3 regions of the Stutzerimonas marianensis genome follow, and region 1 is predicted to be linked to each of the others. Evidence: predicted binding sites of a transcription regulator. Region 1 holds the regulator's gene; each other region holds the start of a gene.

Region 1 (5,123 bases):
CAGTCTTTTTCACCTCTACGGCGCCCTGCTTGGTTTGTGCCACGAAATTGCAGGCTATTACCGCTTACCCAATGCCCGCGCGCCGCGTGTCGAGGCGATGCTGGAGCTGGACAAGACCGCGCCGAGCCCTGAGTTTGCCGAGCTGATGGAGCTCGCGGGCAACCCTGAAACCTGGTTGGCGCAGCTGCTCGGGGCTCATGGCCGGCTGTTCGAGCCGCCGCGCGCCCCGGCGAAAGCGAAGATCGATCCGAGCCTGCCGCTGATCGAAGCCGTCCGTGTGGATGACGAACAGGAACATGCCCTCTCGCGTGAGCAGATCGAAAGCTGGCGACAAAACCTGAAGGGCCTGGCGCTGCGCTTTCGAGAGGCATTGACCGAGTGGTAGGGGCGGCGTGACGCCAGGTTCAAACCTGACGACGCGTACTCAGCACCAGGGCGATGCCTCCGAGGATTGCGATGCCCGCGACCAGGGTTCGTCCGGTGAGGTTTTCACCCAGCAACAGGCTGCCAGCGAGCGCTGTAAGCAGCGGCACGCTCAGTTGCACGCTGGCACCTTGAACGGCGCTCAGTCCAGGTAGCGCGGCATACCAGATGGCGTAGCCGATGCCGGAGGTGAGCGCGCCGGACGCTACCGCGTAGAGCGCACCTGTTGCGTCCCATCGCAGCGTCGCAGCTCCAGCCAGGCACATCACCGTCGCGATTGGCGTCGCCCGGATGAAATTTCCGGCCGTCGTCGCCAGCGGGTTCGGTTTCCCCTTGCCCATCAGTGAATAGGCGCCCCAGGCGATTCCCGAGACCATCATCAGCACCGATGCCGTCATCGGCGGGGTGCGAGCACCCGGTAACAGCAGGGCGGCAACGCCTGCTGTCGCCAACAGCATGCCAGCGACTTGCATCGGTGCCAGGCGCTCCCCCTTCAGCATGCCCCAGGCGATCATGCTGAGCTGAACGGCCCCGAACAGCAGCAATGCGCCCGCGCCGGCATCAAGTTGCACATAGGCATAGGAGAACGCCGCGGCATAGGCGAACAGGGCGAGCGCGCCCCGCCAACTACCCGCGCACGAATCCGCCTTCGCGCGCATACGAACCATCAGCCACAGAACGCCAGCGCCTGCCACCAGGCGCAACAGGGTAAACGTCGCCGGGTCGATGCTGGTGTCGCGCAGGGCGACACGGCACAACAGGGAATTCCCGGCGAATGCCAACATGGCAAGTGCGGTAAGCAGGTAAGTCTTGGAGATCATTGATGGTTTCGGGAGACGGCGTCGCTCTCGCGGCTGGGCGGTCATCGTACTTGCCCTTGACGATCTGATGCACCCGTCGTGTGGGCGGGGCGAGGGCGGCTGCATAAGCCATAAAGGCTGGCGGTCATGTCGGTGGCTGTTACAATGCCCGCCTTTCACCAGAGAGCCAGTCCTATGCCAACCTCATTTCTGGAAATCGTCGAGCTTCCCGATGGCAGCATCGTGCTGCGTCGCGCCGATGACGAAGGGGTGCTGGTGACGCTGGATTTTTCCGACGACGCCAAGGCCTTCCTGCAGGGGCAACACGTCGAAATCGCCAAGGCGATGTTCAATGTGGGCGTACAGATGGCAGGTCGGATGTCGGAAGGAGAGCTGGAGCAGGAAGAGGCTCCGCGCGTCTTGCATTGAGCGGCGGGCGTTGCGCCCGGCGTGTATCGATGGCACATCCCTGTGCCGGTGTCTTCAGGCTTCAAGCCATTCTGATGTTCAGACTCTGGGCGGCGCCCTGTTCGGCTGCGGTGCGCAGCCTGGCGCGACTGGCACGATCCAGTCGATCGAACCAGGTGATCACCGTATGGCTGCAGCCGGACATCAGTGCCTTGCAAGCCAGGTCAAGGGCGGTCTGAGACGCCCGGGCGGGCAACAGCAGGATGCGGTCGCGATTGAATCCACTTTCCTTCAGCCAGCTGTTCGACAGCGAGCCTGGCGGCGCTATCAGCGTAAGCCAGCGGGTATCGATGGCTTGGCTCAGATCGCGCAGAATCGGGGCGATCAGCAAGCGACAGTGAATGTCGCTGCCTGTCAGCGTCATCTCACTGAGGCGTTCCTCGGCGGGTTGTACGGCGGCGTTTGCCTGTTCGAGTCTCACGAACGGTGTGATGCCCTGCGAAAGGAGTCCTTCGAACAGGGAGAGCTGCGGTGGGTTGCCTGCAACGGGTAGTGGTTGATACTGCATAAACCTCTCCTTCAACGGCGAATCACGCCGACACTCAAGCCTTCGATCACCAGTTCCTGCTGTTCGAGATCGACCTCTATAGGGGCGAACTCAGGATTCTCAGCCAGCAGCCATACCTTGTTCCCTTCTCGTTTGAAGCGCTTGACGGTCACTTCATCGTCCAGGCGTGCCACGACCACCTGACCATTGCGCGCTTCACGCGTCGTATGCACCGCGAGCAGGTCGCCGTCGAATATGCCGATGTCCTTCATGCTCGTGCCGCGTACACGCAACAGGTAATCGGCACGGGGATGAAAAAATGCAGGGTTGATCTGACAGGATTCTTCGATGTTCTGCGCGGCAAGAATGGGGGCACCTGCCGCGACACGACCGATCACGGGAAGCCCGTTCTCCTCGGCTGCCGGTTCGATGCCTGGCACCCGGATGCCTCTGGATGCGCCTGGCGTCATTTCAATCGCACCCTTGCGGGCCAGTGCCTTGAGGTGCTCCTCGGCGGCATTCGGTGATTTGAAGCCCAACTCCTGCGCAATTTCAGCGCGTGTCGGCGGATAGCCGTTGTCTTCCAAGCATCGCTTGATGAAGGCAAGGATTTCCGACTGCCGCGGGGTCAGCTTGATCATGATGGGCTCTGTTCTTTTATACAGGTGCTGGGATTATATACAGTGATCTGACCTTGGCAATCCTTGTTTGGTTGAGCCGGGCGCGGGCATGATGCAAGCTTTCCGACATGGCGCCCGGGCCCACGGCGGTTTCAGGTTGACTTGGTTCGGGCCGAAACGTAAGTTTCAAACACTTGTTTGGTGTTCGGGAGAGGGCATGGCGCAGTCGGAAACAGTCGAGCGGATTCTGGATGCGGCGGAACAGCTGTTCGCGGAAAAAGGCTTCGCCGAGACATCGCTTCGCCTGATCACCAGCAAGGCGGGGGTCAACCTCGCGGCGGTCAACTATCACTTCGGCTCCAAAAAGGCCCTCATCCAGGCGGTCTTCTCTCGGTTTCTCGGTCCGTTCTGTGCCAGCCTGGAGCGAGAACTGGACCGGCGTGAAGCCCAGTCTGACAAGACCGATAGCTTGGAGGAACTGCTGGAAATCCTCGTCGAGCAGGCTTTGGCGGTCAAACCCCGAAGCGGTGACGACCTGTCGATCTTCATGCGGCTGCTGGGCTTGTCCTTCAGCCAGAGCCAGGGGCATCTGCGGCGTTATCTGGAAGACATGTACGGCAAGGTGTTCCGTCGTTACATGATGCGCGTGCACGAAGCTTCGCCAGCGATTCCACCCATCGAGCTGTTCTGGCGGGTGCACTTCATGCTCGGGGCGGCGGCATTCAGCATGTCCGGGATCAAGGCGCTTCGCGCCATCGCCGAGAATGACTTCGGTGCGAAGACGTCGATCGAGCAGGTCATGCGGATGATGGTGCCGTTCCTCGCTGCGGGGATGCGAGCCGATTCAGGCGGGCTCGACGCGACGCTGGCGCAAGCTCAACCCATCGCACGGCGCAACGCGCTGGCGATGCCTGCCAAGGGTTGAGTTCACCGTCCGCGGTCGATCGGCTAAGCTACCGGCCCATGCTTACACTCGATTTGCTCCATGTTTCCATCGCTGACCAGCGGCTCTATGGCTTCTCGGGCGGGCGGCTGCGTGTGCGCTTGCCAATATCTTCCGCCCGTAACGGGGTAGGCGAGCAGAATGGTTCCGGTTGTACCCCTCGCGGGCGTCACCGGGTCCGCGCCCGTATAGGTGAAGGCTTGCCCCTTGGGGCTGTGTTACGGGGGAGGCGTTGGACCGGAGAAGTATGGACGCCGGCATTGCACGAACAGTACCCCGGGCGAGACTGGATCCTGACCCGGATTCTCTGGCTCAGCGGTTGCGAGCTCGGCTTCAATCGTCTTGGGGCGGTGGATACCTTTCGCCGCTACATCTATTTGCACGGCACGCCTGATACCGAGCCCATGGGCGTGCCGCTATCTCACGGTTGCATCAGGCTGCGTAACGCGGATTTGCTCGCTCTCTTTCCCCTGGTGCCCGCTGGTTGTGAGGTCCATATCGAAGAGGCGGCCCGTCCGGAATGGGCAAGCGCGGTGCTCGATGAAGGATTGACGTCGTAAATGCTTGGTTCATTGATGCTGGATATCGCAGGCACCTGGTTGAGTGCCGAGGATCGTCACCTGCTGCGCCAGCCCGAGGTCGGCGGGTTGATCCTGTTTGCCCGCAATATCGAACACCCTCGTCAGGTCGCGGAGCTTTCGAGGTCGGTTCGCGCGATTCGGCCGGATCTGCTTCTGGCTGTGGATCAGGAGGGCGGGCGCGTCCAGAGGCTGCGCCGTGATGTCGTGCGCCTGCCGGCGATGGGCGACTTCGCTGGCCGTCAGGATGCGGCGCAGCTGGCCGAAACCTGTGGTTGGGTCATGGCCACCGAGGTGCTCGCGGTGGGGCTCGACTTCAGCTTCGCGCCGGTACTGGATCTTGATCACCAGCGCAGCGCGGTCATTGGTGCCCGCTCGTTCGGCGGTGATGCGGTGCAAACGAGCAAGCTTGCAGGCGCATTCATGCGGGGGATGCGGCGGGCCGGCATGGCAACCACCGGCAAGCACTTCCCGGGGCATGGTTGGGCAGAGGCCGATTCGCATGTCGCGATCCCCGTGGATGAACGATCGCTGGACCTGATCCGCGAGCAGGACATGGTGCCTTTCCGCCAGTTGGCCGGCGAGCTCGATGCCGTGATGCCGGCGCATGTCATCTATCCAGCGGTCGATGACCAACCGGCTGGGTTTTCTCGCCGCTGGTTGCAGGACATCCTCCGTCAGGAGCTGGGCTTTCGCGGCGTGATCTTCAGCGACGATCTGTCGATGGCGGGCGCGCACGTCGCCGGCGATGCGGCCAGTCGCATCGAGGCCGCTCTTGGGGCTGGGTGCGACATGGGGCTTGTG
Region 2 (5,123 bases), on a different contig from region 1:
CCGTCCGGCCAGCGCCAGCGTGCGCCATCCTCGACCAGCTTGCGCAACCATGAGGTAATGTCATGTCCGGGCGGGACCAACTCGTGGGGGTAGCGATACTTCAGCTGGTCGAGCTGGAAATGGCAGCGCTGACTGATGCGAAGGGTTTCGGCGAGCAGCGCGGCTGGATAGAGCTGGGCCAGCTCCTCGCGCGACCGCAGGTGGCGTTCGCCATTGGGGAAGAGGTGGCATCCGGCCTCGGCGACCGGCAGATGGTGGCGGATGGCGGTCATGCAGTCCTGCAATGCCCGACGACCGCGGGCATGCATGTGCACGTCGCCACAGGCCACGGCGGGTATGCCCAGGCGTGAAGCCTGGGCCAGGGATTCTCGCAGCTGCAGCGCGTCGTCCGGTCCCCGATGCAGTTCGATGCCGAGCCACAGCCGCTCGCGAAAACGTTCGAGCAGCCAACGACCTTCGGTATCAGCCCTGTCGTCGGGCAGCCAGATCGCCAGCAGCCCCTCTAGCGGCCACTCGCTCAGGTCTTCGCGCAGCGCCTGGTAGCGACCTTTTTCGGCCCGCCGGCGGGCACGGGTAATCAACTGGCAGAGGGCCTGGTAGCCGGTCAGGTTTTCCACCAGCAAGACCAGTTTGGGCCCATCTTCGATCTGCACCTCGCTGCCGATGATCAGCGGCAGGCCGGTATCCTTCGAGGCCTGCCAGGCGCGCACGATACCGGCCAGGGTGCATTCATCGGTGATCGCCAGGGCGCCATAGCCCTGGCGCTTGGCGCGTTCGAAGAGCTCTTGGGCACTGGATGCACCCCGTTGGAAGCTGAAGTTGGACAGGCAGTGCAGCTCGGCGTATTCGATGCTCATGCGAACCAGCCGTGCAGCAGCAGCGGCCCTCCAGGGAGGGCGCGAAATGCCCAACCCTGCTGGCCGGTAGCGGTCTGTACCCGGTAGTAGTCGCGTCGTGCGTCGGCACCATCCCACCAGCCGGACTCGATGCGCTCGGGGCCGGCCAGGATGAGTAGGCCCTCTTCGCGCAAGGGCTGCGGAGCACTCAGCAGCCAGCCGGGGCGCAACCCGGCGTGGGGCCATGGTTCGGTGCGGGCGAGGCTGCTTTCCTGCCAGGCGCATTCGGGGCGGTGATCCGCGCGTGCGCTCAGCGAGACCACGGCTTCGTCGCCCAGTCGGGCGCGGAGGCGTTCGCGCAGTTGCTCCCAGGGCACATTCTGCTGCGGGCGCTCGTCGAACAGGGGTTGATGGACCGGCGTGAAGGCTGGCAGATCACGAGCGACCAGACGCACCGCAAGGACGGGGGCTGGCAGCTGCAGGTGCTCGAGGCGGCCACGGGTCAGTTCGAACAGCATGGCGGACTCGCGCTCGGCACTGAGCAGGCCGACCGGCACCTCGCTGTCGGGCAGGGTGCGATGCTCCAGATACAGCCTGAAACGCTGGACGCCACTGTCCCGTCCGGCGAGAAAGGCGGCCAGGTCGGCGGTCAGCCTGCGCAATGGAAACAGCAGGGCCTGGTGAGACTCGACCTCGAAATTCAATTCGATGCGGGTGTCGAAGACATCCGGTGGGCGGTAGAACTCCAGAGGCAGCGGCCGATGACCCTGCAGGGTATCGAGCTGGATCAGCACATCACTCGCAAAGCGCCGTGCCAGGCTGGCACGTGGCAGGCTCAGGGCTTGTTTCAGGGTCCGTATTCCCATACGTGCAAACGCAGTGGCGGCCTCGCGTGGCAGGCCGATCCGCTCGATCGGTAACTGGCCAAGTACCTGGTGCAGGCGAGGGGTGTCGGTAACGGCAAGACCATCGTGGACATTGACCAGAACTCGAGCGGCAGCCGGATAGGGGGCCAGGCAGAGGCGGTGTCGAAAGCCCAGCTCATCCAGTTCGGCTCGCAGGCGTGCCTCGAAACGCGGCCAGGGGCCAAACAGGCTGAAACTGGAATGAACCTCCAACAGCAGACAGCGCGGATAATGCAGGCTGACCTGGGAGCTGTAGCCATAAGCCCAGGCGGCCAGCAGTTGCTGCCAGTGCTCGATGGCCGCCACGTCATATTCGGCTGTGGAGAATGCCCGAGTCAGGGCCAGCGCCGCCGCCAATGGCTGGCCAGGTTTTAGCCCGAGTGCTCGAGCGGCGGGGTTGACGGCCTGGAGCATACGGCGCTGAGCGGTACCGCTCAGCAAGACCAGCGGTGACGCTCGATCGGCGCGTGTACGCAATACACCATCCATGGCCAGCTGTGGCAGCAAAATGCAGGCCCACATGTCAATGCCAGCCCATGGCTGATATCGGCCGGGCCGGTGCCAGCCCACCGCGGCATTTGAGAATTCGCACCTGGGCCGGGTGACTTTCGATCGCCAGGCGCAGCGCTGCCGGCGACGGGTTGACGGATTCGCGCAACGGGCGATAGGCAAAGGCCAGTGTTTGCCCGGTTTCAGCGGCCACCTGCAGGCGTCGCAACGAGCGATCATCGGCCTGCTGTGGCCAGCACAGCACCGCCCCACAACTGCCCGAACGCAAGCATTGTTCGGCTGCCCACAAGGCCTCCTGGCCCATGGCGCGCACGAGGCTGAGCTGGCGGAGGTCGACGCCTGCGGAGAGCCAGGCGGGAGGGAAAGGCAAATAGGGTGGCGCGATCAGCACGACGCGCTCGCCACGGGTGGTCAGGCGTGCCAGGGTGGGCCATAGCAGGCGTAGTTCGCCGATACCTGTCGTGGCGATGAGCAATTCGCTCAATGCCGCTATCGGCCAGCCGCCACCCGGTAGCGCCGCATCCAGGGCTGCATGGCCTGTCGGTTGGGTGCTTAGGGCTGCCGTGCTGCGCTGGCCGCGCCATAGTCGGCGCGCATCGAGCAGGTGATCAAGGGATACAACGGAGGACATGGCGAACAGCAAATCCACGAATACTGTATGTGTGTACAGTATTCTGCCTTGTCCGAGCCGTGGTCAAGCCGAGGTGATGAAGCGCCACTGCAAAGCGGCGCTGCCGATCAGATGAAGGCCGTCACCACACCAACCAGGCTGAGCGTAGCGCCGATCGGGAGCAGGAGGCGCTCACGCCAGGCCAACATCAGCCCAACCAGCAGACCGGCACACATCAGCTGCGCCAGGGAAACCACCAGCCCTATCGCCCAACCTGAAAAAGCCACGTTCAGCGCCGCGGCCGTCATCAGCAACACGAGCGCCAACAGACGAAGGGCGCGTTGCCGGGCAGGGGGCGGAGCCAGCTCGAACAGCTGGCGGTGATGACGGGGTATGGCCAGACAGAGTGCAATCATGGCGGCGTAAGCCAGTGCGAAGCTAAGCAGATTCATGGCGCGACCTCCTGCGCATGGCGAGTAGGGCGCAGGTGCTGCTGCGTTGCAGGGCGGGTGCAAGCCCGCCAGGCGCAGAGCGCCCCTGCGACGAGTACTACCAGGTCTATACCGGCAAGCGTCAGATCACCCCGGCCGAGGCTGGCAAACAAATGTCCTTGTGGTGCGGTCAGGCCATTGAGTATCGGCAGGCCCAGCGCCAGCACGGCCAGCAGGGCGAACAGGTGGCGTTGCAGCTGCGTCGAGCGCTGGTAGCCGAGCACGGCCAGCGCGGCGACCACCAGCCAACTCAGAGCGAAGCACCAGGCCTCGGTCGCTGCTCGTGCGGGTAGATCATCCGGCAACAGGCGATTGGCCCAGAGCAGCGTCAGTGAAGCGATGGGGAGCCCGAAAAATACAGCGCTATTTAGCGCACGCACGACCTGCAGACCACTCGACTGGCGTGCTTCACGCTTGCGCAGCCAGACGGCTGACCCGGCAACCAGCATGGCGCAACCGGCCAGCCCGAGCAGGCCGTAGAGGACTCGGACGATCTGTCCACCGAACTGCGCCATGTGCAGGCCGACCAGCCAGGTGTAGGCCTCGTAGGCGGCGGGCGCCTGCTGTTGGTGAAGCAGTTCGCCAGTGAAGGCGTCGTAGTGGAGCGCATCTTGTGGCGAGCCGATTCGGGAGGGGTCCAGCTGCCGAATACTGACCACCGCCGAGGCGTCAAAAGGGTGCTCGACGATGATCCAGCCCGGTTCGCCACCTTCCCAGCGTTGGCGTGCATCGCGGATCATTCCGTCGATGGAGCCCATTGTGCCGGCGGGCTGGTCCAGCTCGTTGCGGTGGTAGCCACCCTGGACTTCCTCGTAGAACGCGAGCGGGTTGCCATCGTAGGCCACGAGCGCGCCGGCAGGCATATAGGACGCCACGAACACGGCGACCCCGGTGTAGGCCAGGATCAGGTGAAAGGGCAGGCCGATGACACCGAAGAGGTTGTGCGCATCAAGCCAGGCGCGTTGGCCGTTGGCCTGGGGTCGTAGCGTGAAGAAATCCTTGAATATCCGCCGGTGCACGATGATTCCCGACACCAGCGCCACCAGCATGAACATCCCGGCCAGGCCGACGATATACATGCCGACCTGACCGGCGTGCAGGTTGTAGTGCAGGGTGAAGAAGAACTCGCCGCCCAGCGTTTCCGGCATCGGCTCGCCGCTGGCCGGGTCGAAGACGACTCGACCGCGCTCACCGCTGCCGTCCTTCTCCCAGCCCAGCCGCCAGTAGGGCTCGCGTTCGGTCGGGCCGTGCAGCCAATAGGCATGCAGTGGTTCCTTGACGTTAGCCTCGAGCCACTGCTTCACATGGTCGGCGTCGAGACTGCTGCTTGTGGCGGTGGTCGCGTGCAGCGCCGGACGCATCCAGCGCTCCAGCTCCTTGTCGAAACAGGCCAGGGTGCCAGCGAAGAGGATCACGAAGAGTAACCAGCTGGGCAGCAAGCCACCCCAGGTATGCAGGCCAGCCATCGATTGACGCAGGCTCATGGGCGGGTTCTCCACTCGGTGGGCAGGTAGGCGAACAGGCCGAGCAGCAACGCGAGCACAGCCAGCCATAGCCAGGCACGCCACGCGCTGCGGGCCGCGAAGGCATAGAGGACAGCAGCGACCCAGACGGCGAAACACAGGAGGCTAGCGGTTACCACCCGATCGGGCCGCGATAAGGGCAGGTAGACGGTCAGGAAGGCTGTGAAGCCAAAAGCCAGCGCATAGCCGCCGAACAGGGCAGCCGTGATGCGTCCGGCCAGGTCGAGCCCTCTTTGTGACAGGGTCAA
Region 3 (5,123 bases), on a different contig from region 1:
ATCGGCTGCCTGGGCCTGCTCGGCGTACATCTTCTGCGCCAACGGCGTGGAAGCCTGGGACACCGCAGCGATCTTGGCTTCGATCTCGGCCTTGTCGTCGCCCTTGATGGCCACTTCCAGCTCGCCGATCGCCTTCTCGATGCTGGCCTTGTCGTCTTCGGACGCCTTGTCGCCGGCTTCGGTCAGCATCTTGCGGGTCGCATGCACCAACTGATCACCCTGGTTGCGCGCGGTGACCAGCTCTTCGAACTTGCGGTCTTCCTCGGCGTTGGCCTCGGCGTCACGCACCATCTGTTCGATTTCCTCCTCCGACAAGCCGGAGTTGGCCTTGATCACGATGGACTGATGCTTGCCGGTCGCCTTGTCCTTCGCCGACACATGCAGAATGCCGTTGGCGTCGATATCGAAGGTCACCTCGATCTGCGGTACGCCGCGGGGGGCCGGCGGAATCTCGGCCAGGTCGAAACGACCAAGCGACTTGTTTTGCGCCGCCTGCTTGCGCTCGCCCTGCAGCACGTGAATGGTCACGGCGCTCTGGTTGTCATCAGCGGTCGAGAACACCTGCGACTTCTTGGTCGGGATGGTGGTGTTCTTTTCGATCAGCGGCGTCATCACGCCACCCATGGTTTCGATACCCAGGGTCAGCGGGGAAACGTCGAGCAGCAGCACGTCCTTGACGTCGCCGGCCAGAACGGCGCCCTGAATCGCGGCACCCATGGCGACGGCCTCGTCCGGGTTGACGTCCTTGCGCGCTTCCTTGCCGAAGAATTCGGCGACCTTCTGCTGCACCAGCGGCATGCGGGTCTGACCACCGACCAGGATCACGTCATCGATCTTGGCCGCATCGATACCGGCATCCTTCATCGCGAGACGGCAAGGCTCGATGGTGCGCTGCACCAGATCCTCGACCAGCGCTTCGAGCTTGGCACGAGAAATCTTCACGTTCAGGTGCTTCGGACCTGTCGAGTCGGCTGTGATGTACGGCAGGTTGACATCGGTCTGCTGGCTGGAGGACAGCTCGATCTTCGCCTTCTCGGCGGCTTCCTTCAGGCGCTGCATGGCCAGCGGATCGCCCTTGAGGTTCATGCCGGTTTCTTTCTTGAACTCATCGACGAGGTAGTCGATCAGTCGGATGTCGAAGTCCTCGCCACCGAGGAAGGTGTCGCCGTTGGTAGCCAGCACCTCGAACTGATGCTCGCCGTCGACTTCGGCGATCTCGATGACCGAGACGTCGAAGGTACCGCCACCCAGGTCGTAGACGATCACGGTGTGGTCGCCCTTGGCCTTGTCCATACCGTAGGCCAGCGCAGCCGCGGTCGGCTCGTTGATGATGCGCTTGACCTCAAGACCGGCAATGCGACCGGCATCCTTGGTAGCCTGACGCTGGCTGTCGTTGAAATAGGCCGGAACGGTGATCACCGCTTCGGTGACCGGCTCGCCCAGGTAGTCCTCGGCGGTCTTCTTCATTTTCTTCAGCACTTCGGCGCTGATCTGCGGCGGTGCCATCTTCTGGCCTTTCACTTCCACCCAGGCGTCGCCGTTATCGGCCTTGACGATGCTGTAGGGCACCATCTTGATGTCTTTCTGGACGACATCTTCCTCGAAGCGACGACCGATCAGGCGCTTGACCGCATAAAGCGTGTTCTGCGGGTTGGTCACGGCTTGACGCTTGGCCGACTGGCCGACCAGGGTTTCGCCGTCGCTGGAATACGCGATGATCGAAGGCGTGGTACGACCGCCCTCGGCATTCTCGATGACCTTGGCCTTGCCGTTCTCCAGGATGGAGACACAGGAGTTTGTCGTTCCCAGGTCGATACCAATGATCTTGCCCATATGCTTCTCTCCGAACTTTTGATTGGTCCGCGCCTGTTTACCGGCTGCGGGTAACACAAAAACGCTTGGCTACCAGATGGGGGTCGGCAGCCGAAATTCAAGCCTTCTCGTCAATCGAAGGCGGGGTTTCCGCCGGTGCCTTGCTGACCACGACCATGGCCGGGCGCAGCAGACGGCCGTTGAGCAGGTAACCCTTCTGGAACACCTTGAGCACACTGCCCGGCTCGGCATGGGTGCTTTCCTCCATCGCCATAGCCTGGTGGTGCTCAGGGTTGAACGGCTCCCCCTGCGGATCCAGCGGCACCAGGTGGTGGCGCGCCAGCGTATCGATCAGCAGTTTCAGGGTCAGCTCGACACCTTCGCGCATCGGCTTGACCGCATCGTCATCAGGATTCGAGAGCTCGAGGCCGCGCTCGAGGCTGTCGGCAACCGCCAGCAGGTCGCCTGCGAATTTTTCCAGCGCGAACTTGTGGGCTTTCTCGATATCCTGCTCGGCACGGCGGCGGATGTTCTGCAGCTCGGCCGCGACCCGCAGGGACTGGTCCTGTGCAGCTGCCAACTGCTCCTCGAGCGATTGCACGCGCGCAGCCAGGTCATCAGCCACTTCGGCTTGCTCTTGCTCGTTCTCTTCCAGGGTCTGGTTGTCCAGGTTCTGCTCGTCGGCCATGCGGTCCTCCTCATCGAGACGTCAGCGGGCGGTCGACCCGCGCTTGTGCGCCTATATGGGGGCTAAGACGCTGGCTTCAAGGGCGGGTTGAGAGATTGGGAGGGCAACGCAACGTCGCGGCTTTCTACCGGCGGTGCGACCTGCATCTTTTATTTACATGCCGTCGGTAGCTAGCAGCTTGTAGCCGCCACGAAAACCACTGTATAAATAGCCAGACACGACACCACGGGAGCCCGTCATGCTGGTTCATCTGTCCGTCCACAATTACGCCATCGTCGAACACCTGGACCTCGAGCTGAAACGCGGAATGAGCGTGATCAGCGGCGAGACCGGCGCCGGCAAGTCGATCATGCTGGACGCGCTGGGCCTCACGCTGGGTGACCGTGCCGACAGCAGCATCGTACGCATCGGTGCCGACAAGGCCGATATTCTTGCCAGCTTCGACCTGGATGACATCCCCGACGCCCGCGCCTGGCTGGCCGAGCGCGACCTCGACAACGACGGCCCCTGCATCCTGCGACGCGTCATCACAGCTGAAGGGCGCTCGCGCGGGTACATCAACGGTACCCCGTGCCCGCAAGGTGACCTCAAGGCGCTGGGCGAGCTGCTCATCGATATCCACAGCCAGCATGAGCATCAGTCCCTGCTCAAGCTCGACACCCATCGGCGCCTGCTCGACGAGTACAGCGGCAGCCAGGAGCTGGCTCGCCAGGTGCAGCTTGCCGCACAACGCTGGCGGCAGACACGACAGACTCTGGAGCGCCTGAGCGACAGCAGCGATGAACAGCGTGCGCGGCACCAGCTGCTCAGCTATCAGCTCGAGGAACTGGAAACCCTCGCACTAGGCGAAGATGAACTCGAGCAGCTCGAGCAAGAGCACAAGAACCTGGCCAACGCCGAGCATCTGCTTGGCGCCTGCCGGCAGGTGCTGGACCTGTGCAGTGAAAGCGACGCGGGGAATGTACTTTCGGCGCTGACCGCCAGCCTCAACCGCCTGACGGCGTTCCAGAACCAGCCCGGCGCACTGGGGGAAGCGGTCAACCTGTTGTCCAGCGCTCAGATACAGGTCGAGGAGGCGGTTGGCGAACTGAACCGCTTCCTCGACCATTTCGATTCTGACCCGCAGCGACAGCAGTGGCTCGAAGAGCGCCTCGACAGCATCTACACCCTGGCGCGCAAGCATCGGGTACAACCCGCCGACCTACCGGCGCTACAGCAACGCCTGCTGGAAGAGCTGGAAAGTCTCAACGCCGACGATGACGCACTGGAACAACTCACCGAGGAACTGACGGCCTATGCCCGACATTACCGCGAGAAAGCGGAGGCACTTAGCCTGGTCCGTCAGGAGGCTGCCGAAACACTGGGGCGTGCCGTCGAAAGCGAAATTCAGCGTTTGGGCATGCCCGGCGGTCGCTTCAGCGTGACCCTCAAGCCAACAGCCGAGGGTGACCCCGTCCCGCATGGCCTCGAGCAGGTCGAATTCCTGGTCAGCGCCAACCCCGGCCAACCGCTGCGCCCCCTGGCGAAGGTCGCCTCGGGCGGCGAACTGTCTCGCATCAGCCTGGCGATTCAGGTCATCACAGCCCAGACATCCCGCATCCCGACCCTGGTATTCGACGAGGTAGATGTAGGTATCGGCGGCCCCACGGCCGAAGTGGTCGGGCAATTGCTGCGCCGCCTAGGCGAGCGCGGCCAGGTACTGACCGTGACCCATCTGCCCCAAGTCGCCGCCCAGGGGCACCACCACCTGTTCGTCCATAAGGCGCGCGGGCAGGATGAAACCCATACCGCGGTGGCCGCACTGGACGGCAGCGAACGCGTGGAAGAGATTGCTCGCATGCTGGGCGGGGTCGATCTCACGGAACAGGCCATGGCGCATGCACGGCAGATGATCGCCTCCGCCCAGGCGTGAAATCAAAGGCCGCCGCCCCTATCGACACAGGGACGATCACCGTAGAGACGCCTAAAAGCTAGGCGTCAGCGGCACTGCGACATTGGAAAAAAGAAACCCCGCACGTGGCGGGGTTTCTTCATATACAGGTACAGGCGGCACTCGGAAAGCACGCACTTTGACCGGTCAGCCGATCAGCCTTCCTTCTTACGGACGTAGAGGACCAGATTGTGGTCGACCAGCTCGTAGCCGTGCCGTTTGACGATATCCTTCTGCAGCTTCTCGATTTCCGAGTCGAAGAACTCGATGACGTCACCCGTATCGACGCACACCATATGGTCGTGGTGACCGCTGTCGGCCAGCTCGAACACGGCGTGACCACCATCGAAGTTATGCCGAACCACCAGCCCGGCCGCTTCGAACTGGGTCAGCACCCGGTAGACGGTCGCCAAGCCAACGTCTTCGCCAGCCTCCATGAGCGCCTTGTAAACGTCTTCGGCACTCATATGGCGCCGATCGGCGGTATCCAGCATCTGCAGGATCTTGACCCGTGGCAGGGTTACCTTGAGCCCAGCTTTGCGTAGTTCGCTATTTTCAACCATGGTTGGCTTTCTCGCTGCTGCTGTTTCGCAGCCTCCTTCAATGCGGGTATGATCCGGGTCTTTGCCCAGCCAAGATAGTGGAAGTCACCTACCGATGCAAAACACCAAGCTCTTGCTGTCCAGTCTCACC

Evidence for each region. Region 1 encodes LexA, which represses DNA repair genes until DNA is damaged. Its sites were predicted from a motif close to CTGTNTNNNNANACAG; they were not measured.
Region 2: imuA (translesion DNA synthesis-associated protein ImuA) is a predicted target of LexA. The motif match lies at 2,906-2,921, and genes of this name have one in related genera.
Region 3: recN (DNA repair protein RecN) is a predicted target of LexA. The motif match lies at 2,700-2,715, and genes of this name have one in related genera.

What each region holds. Positions count from the first base shown of each region.
Region 1 covers NZ_JALGRD010000007.1:233,394-238,516, forward strand. The annotation lists gene MST27_RS14060 (DUF6586 family protein) at 1-385, shown strand, start outside; gene MST27_RS14065 (DMT family transporter) at 405-1,244, opposite strand; gene MST27_RS14070 (hypothetical protein) at 1,419-1,652, shown strand; gene sulA (SOS-induced cell division inhibitor SulA) at 1,714-2,199, opposite strand; gene lexA (transcriptional repressor LexA) at 2,211-2,819, opposite strand; gene MST27_RS14085 (TetR/AcrR family transcriptional regulator) at 3,016-3,723, shown strand; gene MST27_RS14090 (L,D-transpeptidase) at 3,762-4,301, shown strand; gene nagZ (beta-N-acetylhexosaminidase) at 4,302-5,123, shown strand, end outside.
Region 2 covers NZ_JALGRD010000004.1:5,947-11,069, forward strand. The annotation lists gene MST27_RS07760 (error-prone DNA polymerase) at 1-857, opposite strand, end outside; gene MST27_RS07765 (Y-family DNA polymerase) at 854-2,263, opposite strand; gene imuA (translesion DNA synthesis-associated protein ImuA) at 2,265-2,882, opposite strand; gene MST27_RS07775 (DUF3325 domain-containing protein) at 2,990-3,313, opposite strand; gene MST27_RS07780 (PepSY-associated TM helix domain-containing protein) at 3,310-4,836, opposite strand; gene MST27_RS07785 (DUF3649 domain-containing protein) at 4,833-5,123, opposite strand, start outside.
Region 3 covers NZ_JALGRD010000005.1:248,693-253,815, reverse strand. The annotation lists gene dnaK (molecular chaperone DnaK) at 1-1,833, opposite strand, end outside; gene grpE (nucleotide exchange factor GrpE) at 1,931-2,500, opposite strand; gene recN (DNA repair protein RecN) at 2,739-4,412, shown strand; gene fur (ferric iron uptake transcriptional regulator) at 4,586-4,993, opposite strand; gene MST27_RS10905 (outer membrane protein assembly factor BamE) at 5,088-5,123, shown strand, end outside.